Regions from separate parts of the Pseudoalteromonas sp. 20-MNA-CIBAN-0454 genome, predicted to be linked through region 2. Evidence: predicted binding sites of a transcription regulator. Region 2 holds the regulator's gene; each other region holds the start of a gene.
What was found. The regulator sigma-54, encoded in region 2, starts transcription at its own class of promoters, with help from an activator protein. The targets are predictions, from matches to a motif close to GTTGGCACGNNNNTNGNNT.
Positions count from the first base shown of each region.

Region 1: the regulator sigma-54 is predicted to act here: its motif matches at 1,865-1,883, upstream of fliE (flagellar hook-basal body complex protein FliE).
Region 3: the regulator sigma-54 is predicted to act here: its motif matches at 1,604-1,622, upstream of AAEZ22_RS13820 (EF-hand domain-containing protein).
Region 4: the regulator sigma-54 is predicted to act here: its motif matches at 1,675-1,693, upstream of AAEZ22_RS11675 (flagellar basal body rod protein FlgF).

Region 1 covers NZ_JBEOOB010000015.1:76,628-80,539, forward strand. Annotated here, with positions in the region: gene fliF (flagellar basal-body MS-ring/collar protein FliF) at 1-1,471, opposite strand, end outside; gene fliE (flagellar hook-basal body complex protein FliE) at 1,492-1,824, opposite strand; gene AAEZ22_RS09425 (sigma-54-dependent transcriptional regulator) at 1,985-3,445, opposite strand; gene AAEZ22_RS09430 (sensor histidine kinase) at 3,442-3,912, opposite strand, start outside.
Region 2 covers NZ_JBEOOB010000011.1:7,172-11,083, forward strand. Annotated here, with positions in the region: gene rapZ (RNase adapter RapZ) at 1-738, opposite strand, end outside; gene ptsN (PTS IIA-like nitrogen regulatory protein PtsN) at 760-1,212, opposite strand; gene hpf (ribosome hibernation promoting factor) at 1,217-1,504, opposite strand; gene AAEZ22_RS07190 (RNA polymerase factor sigma-54) at 1,531-3,024, opposite strand; gene lptB (LPS export ABC transporter ATP-binding protein) at 3,094-3,819, opposite strand; gene lptA (lipopolysaccharide transport periplasmic protein LptA) at 3,816-3,912, opposite strand, start outside.
Region 3 covers NZ_JBEOOB010000029.1:39,753-43,664, forward strand. Annotated here, with positions in the region: gene AAEZ22_RS13810 (TrkH family potassium uptake protein) at 1-525, shown strand, start outside; gene AAEZ22_RS13815 (flagellar brake domain-containing protein) at 565-1,236, shown strand; gene AAEZ22_RS13820 (EF-hand domain-containing protein) at 1,705-1,917, shown strand; gene AAEZ22_RS13825 (EF-hand domain-containing protein) at 2,067-2,279, shown strand; gene AAEZ22_RS13830 (EF-hand domain-containing protein) at 2,348-2,563, shown strand; gene trkA (Trk system potassium transporter TrkA) at 2,639-3,912, opposite strand, start outside.
Region 4 covers NZ_JBEOOB010000022.1:7,500-11,411, reverse strand. Annotated here, with positions in the region: gene flgE (flagellar hook protein FlgE) at 31-1,395, shown strand; gene AAEZ22_RS11675 (flagellar basal body rod protein FlgF) at 1,729-2,472, shown strand; gene flgG (flagellar basal-body rod protein FlgG) at 2,494-3,282, shown strand; gene flgH (flagellar basal body L-ring protein FlgH) at 3,299-3,912, shown strand, end outside.

The sequences.
Region 1 (3,912 bases), on a different contig from region 2:
CTGGGTAAATTAAGCGTTTTAGCATAGGTTTAACTACCGCCATAATCAACACAATAATAACCAATGCTGCCAGTACTAAGCGTACTATTTTCATAAACCAGTCTTGTTCCCATAAAGGTACTTCAAAACTCATATCTACGGCTTCTCGTACAAAGGGAACTGTTACTACTTCTAGGGCATCGCCGCGTTGTATATCAAAGCCAACACCACCTTGTAATAAACGTCGAATATTTGACAGTGCTTCAGCCGAGCGCGGGGTCATGGTGGTTTCACCGTTTTCGCCCACTGTTGGCAAATAATCAACCGCTACCGATACACTAATTCTGCGAATCGTACCGCTTTGTTGGCGCTTATGCGAAATAGTAGTATCGAGCTCATAGTTACGCGTGGCTTCTTTATGCGTACGACTCGGTGAAGTAGCACTTCCTGCGCCGCCTTGGCCTGCTACTTCTGGAATATCTGAATTTACCGGAGGCTGATTACTTAACGCGCCAGGAATACCCACAGCTAAGCCGCCTATGTTGTTTTCCTCAAACGTGGTTTCGCTTCTTACCGCTGGTAGGTCTGGGTTATAACGTTTTTGCGTTTCTTCTAATGAGCTAAAGTCCATGCTCAAATCAACTTGCGCAGTGTAATTACTCAAACCAACAATAGGGATTAAAATGCTATCAATTTTTTCTAGGTATTCTTGCTCGCGCTTACGCTCTAGGTCGTACTCTTTACGAGAACGCGCAGAAAGTGAGCTTTGTGAGCCCGAATTTAATAAACGGCCATTTTGATCGGTAACCGTTACACGTGCAGGCTCTAATCCTTGCACTGCTGAGGCTATAATATCCACAACAGAGTCTACTTCTTCGCTGTTAAGCGAGCGTCCGCGTTTAAGCGTAAGTACGACCGTTGCTGATGGTTTTTTCTCTCTGCGGGCAAATACGTTTTCTTTTGGAATAGCTAACAGCACCTTGGCGCGAGTGATGTTATTTAGCTCTTCTATAGTGCGGGCAAGTTGTTGCTCTCGGCCATGCTTTAGGCGCTCGCGCTCTAAGCGCTGGCTTACACCAAAGCCCATGTCTTGCATTATTATGTCTGAACCAGAAGTAGGACCTTGATCCAAGCCTTCGCGAGTCATTAGTAATTTTATATTTTGGTATTCGCTTTCATCAACCGACACTACATTGCCATCTAGTTGATAATCTATTTTTTGCGCATCTAAAAAATCAAGCGTTTGAATTAGCTCTTCGGTGGGCATTTTACCTAATGGGCGCATATCTGGCTGACGTGCCCAAATAATCACAAAAATGGCAATTGCCAAACAAATCGCCAGTGCAATAATAAGGGTAACTTGACGCAATACATCAACACCGCTTAACGCACTTAAATAGCCCGACTTTTGTTCTTGTTGATCGTCACTATCGCTTTGCTCAATACCGCCACTAGCAAGTGCAAGATCTGTAGATTGATTAGATTGCGCCACAATTATTCTCCACTACCTGATTAAACAGGCATATTCATGATTTCTTTGTAAGCTTCAACAAGTTTATTACGCACTTGTACGGTCGCTTCAAATGCAACAGAAGATTTTTGCGAAGCAATCATTGCCTCTGCAAGCGATACGCTTCTGTCGCCCATTTCAACCGCTTTTACTTTTTGACCTGTGTCTTGCTGTAACTCATGCACAGTATTGAGCGCATTGCTAAGCATATCGCCAAATTGTGCTGATGACGTAGACTGAACTTGCGTAGGCAATTTATTAATTTGATTATTACGGCCCGCTTCTAAGGCCATTGATTGCATTTCTTGAAATACAGCGCTATTTTGAATTTTCATTATTTGTCTCTAACAATGCAGTTAACTCTTAAGGTTAATAAAGCACAAAACGTGCCACATAAATAAAGCTTTAAATACATGGTGTTACAGTTAGTTTTTACTTAGTCAGAGTTTTGACAGCCCTAAATTCAAGGTATTGAATTTAGGGCTTTTTTGAAGGTTATGCAGGAAGTGAAATACCTAAGTCGCGCATTTGCGCTAGTTTATAACGTAAAGTTCGCGGGCTAATACCCAAAGTTTCGGCTACGTCTTTACGCTTGCCTTGGCAACGCGCAAGTGTTTCTAAAATAATTCGATGCTCTTTATCTTTAAGCTCATCTTTATAACTGCCTGTATCTTGAGCGAGTAAATCTGATTTTTGCTCATTCGGTGTTTGCTCATCAAGCTTTTCATCACCCGACTTTTCGTCATTAATAATGGCTGTTGTTTTACTATCGTAATAGGCGCTAGTTAACGCACTTTCACTAATTGCTGGCTCTACTACAAAGTTACTTGGGGCTAAGTTTTCAATAAAAATAGCTTGCTCACTTATGCTGTTGTCACTGCGCAGTATAAGCGCACGCTGAATTACGTTATCAAGCTCACGCACATTACCTGGCCATGTATGGCTAAGGAGCTTTTGCTCAGCTTGCTTATCTAAAATAGCCAGCGGCTGCTTAGCTTTAATTAAATGACGTTCAATTAAATGCTTTGCCAACACAATAATATCGCCAGGGCGCTCGCATAATGGCCGCCACATAAGCGGAAAAACGTTAAGGCGATAATATAAATCTTCCCTAAACTGATTATTTGCAACCGCTTGTTTTAAATCGCGATTACTGGTTGCGAGTATGCGTACATCCAGCGCAATGGTTTTACGGCTACCTAAGCGTTCAACTTCACGCTCTTGTAATACACGCAGTAGTTTAACTTGTAAGCCTAAATCCATTTCGGTAATTTCATCAAGTAAAATTGTACCGCCCTGTGCTTGCTCAAACTTACCTGGGCATGCCTGAATCGCGCCAGTAAAAGCGCCTTTTTCGTAGCCAAATAATGTTGCTTCTAGCATGTTTTCAGGAATCGCCGCACAGTTAATAGCCACAAAGGGCTTTGCAGCACGCGCTGATTTATCATGAATAAACCGCGCTAATACTTCTTTGCCCGAGCCACTTGGCCCCAGCACCATAACACTGGCGTCTGATTTAGCTACCCTGCTTGCAAGCTCCAACAATTGAATACTCGTTGGATCGGCAACAATAGGGCCGTCGGTTTCTTTGGGTTTTTCGGGCAAATAGCGGCTCACCATATTTAATAGCACCTCGGGTGCAAATGGTTTGGCCATATAATCAATCGCGCCTAAGCGCATTGCCTCTACCGCATCGTCAATAGTTGCGTAGGCGGTCATCATTAATACCGGTAAATCGGGGTAATTTAATTTAATACTGCGCAGTAAATCTAGGCCGCTCATAGCGCCCATTTGCACATCGCTCACCACTAACGAAAAGGATTCTTTTTTAAGTAGTAACATTGCTTGCTCAGCACTGTCGGCAGCAACGCATTCAATACCCGACATTTCTAGGGTATCTATTAATGCTTCGCGAAGCCCTGCGTCGTCCTCTACAACTAAAATAGTATTACTCATAACGATTCCTCTAATTTAGATGCTGCGCTAATTGGCAATAACAGGTTAAAACAAGCGCCGCCATGTACATTATTAGTCACCTCAATACGCCCTTGGTGCGCATTAGCAACAGAGCTAACAACCGCCAACCCTAAGCCTGTGCCTTGGCTGCTAGTGGTAAAAAATGGTTCAAACAGTTTATCTACCTGCTGTAGGTCAACACCTGGGCCATTATCACTCACGCTTATGCGTACAAAATCTGGGGTTTGCAAATCGCGCATTGCACTTACTTGCACTTGTGCCCCAGCGCCTATAATTTGAATACTGTTATGAATCAGGTTTTGAATCGCACTGGCAAGCGCGGTTTTATTCCCTAAAATCGCAATGTCGGGTTCAGGTAAGCTTACATCAAGCTCACTGTTATTAAGCGTTACCATGGCATCTGCACCGGTTTTTACTTCGCTTAATAATTGCTGCATAGACACCTG
Region 2 (3,912 bases):
ACCAATAGCAATGGTTAAATAACTGCGATTATTACGCTCTAGGTGTGGTAACCACGTTTGTACAAAGGTTTGAATTTGCCAAGTGAATTTTTGCACAATACTATGACTAGCTAAATAATCTTTTACTGGTTGATCTAATCCAGTTAAAGGCTTGAGCTCCGGTTCCCAGTGTGGGTTTGGTAAAAAACGCGCATCAAAAACATAATCAGCACCTTTGGGAATACCATGCTTAAAGCCAAACGACTCAAAGGTAATGATAAGCTGTTTGTCTTTTTTACCGAGTATGGTTTCACGCATAGATTCAGCAAGTTGATGCACACTTAAATCGGTTGTATCAATGACATGATCAGCCCGCGTTACGAGTACATCGAGTAATTCTTTTTCTTTTTTTATTGCTAAATCTAGCGGTAGCGAATCAATCGAAAGCGGGTGCAAACGACGTGTTTCTGAATAACGGCGGATTAACGTTTGATCGTCGCTATCTAAATAAAATAACGTTGGTTTAGCAAAGTCGGGCAAGTACTCAAGGATATCGTTAAACTGCTGCTGGTCTTTAGGCAGGTTACGCACGTCTATACTAACGGCTATTTTATCGTAGTTATCAGAGACACTGCGCACTAATGAAGGCAGCAAATTTACCGGAATATTATCTACACAATAGTAACCTAAATCTTCTACAACACGTAAAGCAACTGACTTACCAGAACCTGAACGGCCACTTATAATAATTAATTCCATTTACCACCCCTTTATTAGTAACTAGGATTGATCCAAAATAACTTGGTATAACGCTTCATCAGACTTTGCCGCACGCAATTGCTTACAAAACTCTTTATCGTTTAGTTTATCAGCTATTGTGGCTAGTGTTTTCAAGTGCTGCTGGTTATCGCCATCGGGCACTATAAGCGCAACAAAAATATCAACTGGACGATTATCAATTGCATCAAAATTAATAGCGGTTTCGCTTATTAAAATTAAGGCAAGAGGCTCTTGTGCCCCGCTCATACGGCCATGTGGAATTGCTATTCCTCGGCCAATACCGGTACTACCTAGCTTTTCTCTTGCCAATAAAGCAGTGAGAATATCTTGCTGAGGTAAATACGGCATTTTTTTATGCGCGAGTTCACTGATGAATTCTAAAATTCTTTTTTTACTATTAAAAAGGACCACAGCTTTGCTGCAGTCCTGGCATATAAGTGAGCTTAATTTCATAGTGTTAGTGTCGAGCAAACTTCTCTTTGTGTTTAATTACTTGACGATCGAGTTTGTCAATCAACGAGTCAATGGCAGCGTACATATCTTGGTGTTCGGTCGATGCAAATAGCTCAGCGCCACTTACAAAAATTGTTGCTTCAGCTTTTTGACTTAATTTTTCTACATCGAGAATAACATGCACATTAGTTATGTGATCTGAGTGTCTTTGCAGCTTTGCAAATTTATTATTTACATAGTCTCTTAATGAGTCTGTAATGTCTACATGACGACCAGTTAAGTTTAGTTGCATCAGCATTTTCCTCTTTGTTGTACGTCTTAAATCAAGCTTTTACGTTGATTCGACGGGGGAATAGCCAGAGATTCGCGATATTTTGCAATTGTCCGTCTAGCTACTTTAATTCCTTGCTCAGCCAATATATCTGCAATCTTGCTATCACTCAATGGTTTGGCTAAGTTTTCTGCAGCTATCAACTTTTTAATCAGGGCACGTATGGCAGTTGATGAACATTCGCCACCATTTTCGGTGCTTACATGGCTTGAAAAAAAGTACTTAAGCTCAAAAATGCCACGTGGAGTGTGCATATATTTTTGCGTAGTGACCCGTGAAATAGTCGACTCGTGCATTTCAACTATTTCGGCAACATCGTTTAATACCATAGGTTTCATGGCTTCTGGGCCATGTTCAAAAAACGCTTGTTGCTGCTTAACAATACAATTAGTTACTTTCAGGAGTGTTTCGTTTCTACTTTCTAGGCTTTTAATAAACCATTTAGCTTCTTGTAAGTGCGAGCGAATAAATTGGCTGTCACCGCTGGATTTTACTGTACGAGACATAGCCGCATATTGGCTGTTAACACGTATTTTTGGCATGCTATCTGGGTTTAGCTCTACCACCCAGCGGCCTTTTATTTTTTTAACAGACACGTCAGGTATAACGTATTCAGACTCTTCTCTGACAATAGTATCCGCAGGCTTAGGATTAAGCGTATGAATAAGTGTCATTATTTCTTTAAGCTCTTCTTCTTTGAGCTTAGTTTTTTTCATTAACGTACGATAGTCGCGAGCAGCGAGTAAATCGATATGATCAGTTAACACCATTTTTGTTTCGTTAATATAAGGGGTGTCTTTATCAAATTGATTTAATTGAATGCATAAGCATTCTTGCAAGCTGCGAGCTGCAATACCAACAGGATCAAATAATTGAATGCGCTTTAGCACTGCTTCTATTTCATCTAGTTCTACTTCGTGTTCGTCGTCAGTTTCTTGGTTAAAGCTTGCTAAAAGGTCTTCGCAACTGAGGGTTAAAATACCAGAGTCATCTACGGCTTCAACGATAGCTATGGCAATAGCTTCGTCGGTAGGGCTAAAAGGGGTGAGCTGTAATTGCCACATTAAGTATTCATGCAGGGTTTCGGTTGATGCACCTTGATAAATAGATTCATCTTCAGGCATTGGCCCTGATGAAGAGGCAGGCGCTGCGCTCATATATTCATCCCATGATACATCCATGGCCATGTCGTCGCTTATGGTGTCTTTATTTAGTGCTTCGCCGCTATCTTGCTCATACTCGCTTGGGGTGTCGTCAGCAGAGGCGCTAACAGTAATGTCATCTGCTTTTTGCTCGTTTTTACCTGCTGATTCTTCCGTGTAATCTTGTTCATCAACTTCAAGTAATGGGTTGCTATCAAGTGCTTCTTGTATTTCTTGCTGGAGATCCAAGGTACTAAGCTGCAATAAGCGAATAGCCTGTTGCAGTTGCGGAGTCATTGTAAGTTGCTGGCCCATGCGCAGCTGTAATGATTGCCTCATTTATCTCTAACAATCCTTATAAATTGATATGATTAATCTTAGCAGATGCTTATAGTAATAACATAAATATTACAGTTTGAACTGCTCGCCTAAATAAACATCACGTACTGTTTTATCGTTTAATACAAATTCAGGAGTACCAGATGCAATTAGCTCCCCATGAGAAACAATGTAGGCTTTTTCACAAACATCAAGGGTTTCCCTTACATTGTGGTCGGTAATTAGTACGCCAATACCACGATTTTTAAGGTGTTCTATAATTTTTTTAATATCGAGTACTGAAATAGGATCCACGCCAGCAAAGGGCTCATCAAGCAATATAAATTTAGGATCTGCAGCTAAAGCACGTGCTATTTCTACGCGGCGACGTTCACCACCAGATAGCGCCATACCTAAGCTGTCGCGAATATGTTGCAGGCTAAATTCGTCCAATAAACTATTTAGGGTTTCTTCCCTGGCTTGTTTATTTAGTTGCTTACGCGTTTCTAAAATAGCCATTAAATTTTGATACACAGTGAGCTTTCTAAAAATAGAAGATTCTTGTGGTAAATAACCAATACCTAAACGAGCACGGCTGTGCATAGGAAGTAAGGTAATATCGTTATCATCAATTAATATTTTACCTTTGTCGCTATGAACTAAGCCTACAATCATGTAAAAGGTAGTGGTTTTACCTGCGCCATTTGGGCCAAGTAAACCAACAATGCTGCCAGCTTTTACTTCAAGTCCTACATTTTTAACAACTTCACGGCCTTTATAGCTTTTTGCTAATAGCTCTGCTTTTAATGTACTCATGGCTGACCTTTATTGAGTTTTTGTTCTTTTTTTACGTCTACAGGCACTAAAATAGTGTGTACCCGATCAGTTGAGTTTTCATCTTTTTCAGCG
Region 3 (3,912 bases), on a different contig from region 2:
TTTCATGCTGTTTCAATTAGCAGTACGGCAGGATTTGCCACCGATAACTTTTCGGCTTGGCCATTATTTTTACCAATACTGCTTATATTTTCGAGCTTTATAGGTGGCTGTGCGGGCTCTACCGGTGGCGGTATGAAAGTGGTGCGCGTATTCTTACTATACTTACAAGGCGTGCGAGAGCTTAATAGGCTAGTGCATCCTCGGGCTATATATTCTATCAAGTTAGGCAGCAAAGCGTTGCCAGACAAAGTAGTAGAAGCTGTATGGGGGTTTTTCTCAGCGTACGCATTGGTGTTTATAATTATTATGCTAGCGCTGATGGGAACCGGTATGGATAACATTACAGCATTTTCTGCTACTGCAGCGTGTTTAAATAACCTTGGCCCGGGCTTAGGAGATGTTGCATCGCACTATGGGTCTATTAGTGATGGTGCTAAATGGTTGCTTACCATTGCTATGGTATTTGGCCGTTTAGAAATATTTACTTTATTAGTGCTGTTTACGCCTACATTTTGGCGCGGATAATTTAATTGTTAGTTTATAAATAGTATTAGGGAAAAGGATATGCCAACAACTAACCTAGAAAAGTTACACCAAATAATGTCTGGTGCCATGGTTGATCTTGAAATTTTAACACCAACAGCCAGCAAGCGTGTAAAAACAGAGTTTATAGGTTTGCTCGAAAATCGATTTATTATTTTAAACTATCCGAGCTCAAAGCGCCTGCCTACAGCAAGCGACTACCTGCACGATGGGGTAATGGTGGTAGTAAGAGCACTAATAGAGGGAAGTGGTGGGCAGGTTATCGCTTTTCGTCAGCAAATAATGTCAGTTGCATCTCATCCCGCACGCTTACTTTTTATTAATTACCCAAAGCAAGTGCAGTTATTCGATTTACGCTCGCAAACTCGTATACCTACCTTATTATCGGCCAAGCTAAAACTTAGTGATGACAGGATACTCGACGGGGTAATTAAAGATATTTCGCTAACGGGCGTAAAGTTTGATCTTAAAGACAAAGCCCAGGCCGAAAACATTAAAGGGATGCAATGCTCAATCATCCTCGATAGCAGTAATAAGCAAGTTAAAGACTTTCAGGGAGAAATTTGTAGCGTGAAAGAACACGTTCAAGGTGCTTACTGTGGAATAAAGCTATTAGCCAGCGAAGAAGAAATGAAAAGCTTTATGGGGGATCACTTTATTGACCCTTCAATACTCCAATCAGAAACCGAGTAACTGTACATTTCGCTATTTTGCAACAAAATAGCGATTTATTAAATTTAATTTTAAATAACGCATACCTGCATTGATAAAAATAAAATAATCGATAAAAAACAATTATTTATAAAAATAAAAGCTATTGGTTATTTTCATTTCAAAAATTATTCAGCTGTAACCGAGTTGAATATCCCAGCTAAACAGTCTCCTTACAGTGTGTATTTATAATCTGTGGCGTTTTTTGCTTTTTGTAAGGTATTGAATTTGTTCGAACTTATTTTTTGGGCTTAAAGTGTGTTGCAAAAAGGCAACAAAAATAGACAGTTAATTATCACCTTTAAGTACATGTCACCTTTAACTAATTGAAGTTATTGATGTTTTAAATGTTGGCATCGAAGTTGTAATAGTTAAACTGTATTGCATTAAACGTGATTTAAAGTGAAGCACTTAATCGCAGTTAACATAAACTTTGAAGGAAGATTGATTATGAAAACATTAAATAAAACGTTAGCACTTATCGCTCTAGCATCGTCATCAGCCGCTTTTGCAGTAAGTGATTTTGATACCCTTGATGTAGATGGTAATGGCGCAATTAGTCAAAGCGAAGCTGCTGTTGATGCAGAGTTAATGAGTATTTTCTCAGAGCTTGATACTGACCAAAACGGTGAGTTATCAAAAGAAGAATTTTCTAAAGCATAAGCAAAATGCAAGGTTGATAAAATTCTGTGTTGCCAAAGACAACCTAAGTAAGCAAGGGAGCTTATGAAAAAGAATAACAAGGAAAGTATAAACCTTAGTATATCTAATTTTTTGATAAAGCATTGAATAACATAGTAAAGGATTAAATTATGAAACAGTTAAATAAAGCACTCGCACTTATCGCTCTAGCATCGTCATCAGCCGCTTTTGCAGCAAGTGATTTTGATACCCTTGATGTAGATGGTAATGGCGCAATTAGCCAAAGTGAAGCGTCGGTAGATTCCGATTTAATCGCACAATTTGCAGAGTTAGATACAGATGGTAACGGTGAGCTTTCTAAAGCAGAGTTTGCTAACTACTAATTACTTTTTCGGTTATTTTTCACAGCCAGGGATTTCTGAGAAGGACCTCTCATTTTTAGGAGATTATTATGAAAGTATTAAATACATCACTTGCGATTTTAGTTTTAGCGTCTTCAGCAGCAGCCTATGCAGCAGTGGATTTTGCCTCTTTTGATACCAACGGCGATGGTGTTATTTCTCAGCAAGAAGCTGCGGCAAATACACAGTTAGTAAAAATATTTGATCAGCTAGATACTGACGGTAATGGCGAACTTTCTAAAGAAGAGTTTGCCAAAGTACAATAAAGCTTTAGTACCCTATATTAAAAAAGCAGCTTAACTAAGCTGCTTTTTTGTGTTTAAAGTACCAACAATGTACTGCTATAAAAATATAGCGCTCACCTGAAATAGTTTTTCTACAATATTAATGTGCTTTTTATCAATTAAGAACATGATGACATGGTCGCCCGACATAATAATGGTATCGTCGTGGGCAATAAGCACGTCGTCGTTACGTACTACAGCACCAATAGTAGTACCTGCTGGGAGTTTTATATCCCTTACAGTTCGGCCAACTACTTTAGATGTATTTTCATCACCATGGGCAACAGCTTCAATAGCTTCAGCTGCACCTTTGCGTAGTGAATATACGTTAATAATATCGCCGCGGCGAACATGAGTAAGTAATGCCGAAATAGTGGCTTCTTGTGGTGAAATTGCAATATCAATATCGCCGCCTTGTACTAAGTCAACGTATGCACTGCGTTGAATAAGTACCATGGTTTTTTGTGCGCCCATACGTTTTGCTAGCATGGCCGACATTATATTTACTTCATCATCGTTGGTTACCGCAATAAACACATCAACCTGATCTATATGCTCTTCTGACAATAGCTCTTGGTCTGACGCATCTCCGCAAAAAACAATCGTGTTGTCGAGCATTTCAGAGAGTTGCTCGGCGCGCTCTTTGCTGCGCTCAATTAATTTTACACTGTGATTTTTTTCCAGTGAGCGCGCTAGGCCTGCGCCTATATTACCGCCACCAGCAATCATAATGTTTTTATATGAACGCTCTAACCTTTGGAGTTCGTTCATAACGGCGCGGATGTGTTTAGTGGCTGCTATAAAAAACACTTCATCATCGGCTTCAATAATTGTTGTGCCTAGAGGTTTTATCGCTTTTCCTTGGCGATAAATAGCGGCTACACGAGTTTCCACATTGGGAATATGCTGTTTAAGCGTAGATAGCGCATAACCTACTAATAAACCGCCATAGTAAGCTTTTACAGCAACCAAAGAGAGCATGCCATCGGCAAACTGCAGCACTTGCAATGCGCCTGGGTAGTCTATTAAGCGGCGAATGTACTTAGTTACTAATGCCTCAGGAGCAATATAGTGATCGACCGGCAAGTCATCGTTATGAAACAGCTTTTCACGATACTTTAAATATTGCTCAGAACGAATTCGGGCTATTTTAGTCGGGGTATTAAAAATACTATACGCAACTTGGCAGGCAACCATGTTTACTTCATCTGAACTGGTTACCGCGATAATCATATCGGCGTCTTCCGCACCGGCTCTGCGAAGTACATCTGGGTGAGCGCCGTGACCAGCAACGCCTTGTAGGTCATACTTATCTTGAAGCTCGCGTAAGC
Region 4 (3,912 bases), on a different contig from region 2:
GCTAAAAATTAAATAGTTTAGAGGTCAATTATGAGCTTCAATATTGCATTATCCGGCCTTGCTGCCGCACAAAAAGATTTAAACGTTACGGCAAATAATATAGCCAACGTAAATACTACGGGTTTTAAAGAGTCGCGCGCAGAATTTGCTGACGTGTATGCATCGTCGGTATTTAGTTCGGGTAAAACAAAAAATGGTGACGGCGTGCAAACGACTATGGTTGCACAACAATTTCATCAAGGATCATTACAGTTTACCAATAACTCGTTAGATTTAGCGATTACCGGTGAAGGTTACTTTGCAACCAGCCAAGACCTAGGCGCGCAAGATTTTACTTACACACGTGCCGGCGCATTTAAGTTAAACAAAGACAACTTTGTAGTAGATGCAAATGGCAGCTTTTTACAAGGCTTTCCGGTTGACCCTTCAACAGGCGATACTACATCAGTGAGTTTAAGCACTTCATCGGCTTTACAAATACCTGACTCGTCAGGATCGCCGCGTGCTACTTCGAGTGTGTATAGCTCGTTTAATTTAGATTCACGATCAATTGCACCTACAATTGCGTTTAACCCTACCGAAAGTGCAACTTATAATTCATCAACCTCAACAACCGTATATGACTCACTCGGTGAGCCACATGTATTGCAGCTGTTTTTTGTAAAAAGCGACCCTGCAGTACTCGGTAATGAAAATCAATGGAACGTGCATTCAACACTTGATGGTAAATCCTTTGGTGCCAATGGGGTTGAGCAAACAGCAGCTCCGTACACTCCTATGACTACTTTTAAGTTTGACTCAAGTGGCTTACCGCAAAGTACAGACGGCACGCCAAACGTAAGTAACACTTTTAATCCATTGTCTATTGCAGCTGGTGGCGGTGGTACAGCGGGGCTTTCTGATTTATTAACCAATGGTGCTACCTTCCCAGCGCCTGTTGAAATTAACTGGCGTGATGAAACCGGTACAGCTAATAAAATACCTACTCAATACGCAAGTCGCTTTGAAGTAAAAGCACTTGAGCAAGACGGTGCAACAGTTGGCCGTTTAGCGGGTATTGATATTGGCGCCGACGGTAAAGTTGTGGCTTCGTACAGTAACGGCGACTCAACATTTTTAGGCCAAGTGGCTATGGTGCGTTTTTCAAACTCGCAAGGTTTACAACAAGTGGGCAGCACAGGTTGGAAAGCGAGTATAGCGTCAGGCGAGCCTATTGCTGGTGAACCAGGCTCTGGCACCTTAGGTAATATCAACTCATCAGCGCTTGAGCAGTCAAACGTAAACTTAACTAACGAACTAGTTGATTTAATTAGCGCACAGCGTAATTTCCAAGCAAACTCGCGAGCGCTGGAAGTTAACTCAACAATTCAGCAAAGTATTCTGCAAATTAGATAAAGCACAATTTATTAATTTGAATATTCAAGGCTGCTTAATTGCAGCCTTTTTTGTTTATAAGATCAGGTTTGAGGCGTCAGGTATCAGGTTTTAGGTAGAAATTTAAAGAGCAGATTTTAGGCGTCAGGTATCAGGTTTTAGGTAGAAATTTAAAGAGCAGGTTTGAGGCGTCAGGTATCAACCTAGAACCTAGCCCCTAGAACCTCATCCCTATAATTTCTGCAGCTACCGGCGGTATACCACATTGCTTGGCGGTGCAGTTTTACTGCTGTATTTAACAATGGCGCATATATTGCATTTGTTCTTACAGAGATTTTTAAGTGAGTCGATGTTATGGATAAAATGGTCTACATTGCCGCGTCTGGCGCTAAGCAAAGCTTAATGGGGCTTGCCCTTAAAGCCAATAATTTGGCGAACGCAAACACTACAGGTTTTAAAGCCGACTTTGCCCAAGCTCGATCTATGCAAGCGTTTGGTGAAGGTTTGCCATCGCGGGTGTTTTCTATGGAAGAGCGCCCAGGTTCAAACATGACATCGGGTGGCATACAGCAAACCGGTCGCGAGCTCGACATTGCCATGAGCGATAACGCCTGGCTGAGTGTACAAGACGCCTCCGGCAACGAAGCTTATACAAAAGTAGGTACGCTTAATATTACCGCCGAAGGCATGTTAGTTACCAGCGGTGGTCGTCAAGTAATTGGCGAAGGCGGCCCTATTATTTTGCCAGTCCCGATTGAAAAAATAGAATTTAGTAAAGACGGTGCCATACAAGTACGCCCACAAGGCGCGCCGGCTAACTTTTTAGAAGAGGTTGATCGTTTAAAAGTGGTTGAGGCAAATAACTCAACACTTGAAAAAGGTAACGATGGTTTATTTAGACCAAAACCAAATCAAACGGTTGAAACCTCAGCTAACGTACAAGTGATAAGCGGCGCATTAGAAATGTCGAACGTTAATCCGGTACACGAAATGGTCGATATGATCAGCCATCAACGCCAATTTGAATTACAAGTAAAGCTAATGAAAACAGCAGAAGAAATAGATCAATCGCAAGATCAGCTGTTGCGCATAGTTTAACTTTAAAATGAGGACACGATTATGAATCCAGCATTGTGGATCAGTAAAACTGGGCTTGACGCCCAACAAACCGACATTTCGGTTATTTCAAATAACTTAGCCAACGCCAGTACGGTTGGTTATAAAAAAAGCCGCGCCGTTTTTGAAGATTTACTTTACCAAAACATTAATCAACCAGGCGGTCGCTCATCACAAGATACCGAAATGCCATCAGGTTTAATGCTAGGTGCTGGTGCCAAAGTGGTAGCTAACCAAAAAAACTTTTCGCAAGGTAATATGCTAACTACTGAAAACTCACTAGATTGGATGATTTCTGGTTCAGGCTTTTTTGAAGTATTACAGCCAGATGGCAATATTGCTTATTCGCGCAACGGACAATTTACCACCGATGGCGACGGGCGAGTTGTAACCTCGGGTGCGGGTTATGTGGTTCAACCAGAAATGAACGTACCCGATGACGCGCAATCAATAACTGTATCGCAAGACGGTGAAGTATCTGTACGAGTTGCAGGGCAGGCCGATAACGTGGTTATTGGGCAAATTACCATTAGTGACTTTATTAATCCGTCGGGCCTTGAGCCTATAGGGCAAAACCTTTACACCGAAACTGCGGTAAGTGGCGCGCCGGTGCAGGGTAACCCTGGAGTTGATGGGCTAGGCACTATTATTCAAGGTTCACTAGAAACGTCAAACGTAAACGTAACCGAAGAGTTGGTAAACCTAATAGAAACCCAGCGTGTTTACGAAATGAACTCAAAAGTAATTTCGGCAGTTGATGAAATGATGAGCTACATCAATCAGCAATTATAATATTTTAGAGGTTATTATGCGCAATATTATATTATTTGCAGCGGGTACTTTATTGTTAAGTGGCTGTGTGTCTACACAAAATAGTGATGTAGTACAAGACGATCCTTACTATGCGCCCATGTACCCAGAACCCAATGTTGAACCGGCAGTTGCTAATGGCTCACTGTTTAATACGTATTTATCGAACGACTTATACGCTGATAAAAAAGCACTGCGTACCGGCGATATAATTACGGTTAAATTGCAAGAATCTACGCAAGCCTCTAAAGCGGCAAAAACAGAAACTGATAAACAGTCAGACGCAAAACTCGACCCCGTTATTGGTTTAGGCGGATTACCGGTAAATATTGGCGGCGACAGCATTCAATTTGGTATCGGCAGCGACGCGTCATTTAAAGGCGACTCAAAATCAAATCAGTCAAATAGTTTAGCCGGTGATATATCGGTAAACGTAATGCGTGTTTTACCTAATGGTAACTTAGTTATTCGCGGCGAAAAATGGCTAACGTTAAACTCAGGCGAAGAATTTATTCGTTTAGAGGGATTAGTAAGGCCAGAAGATGTAACTGCAGACAATACCGTACAGTCAAATAGAATTGCTAATGCACGAATTCAATATTCGGGCAAAGG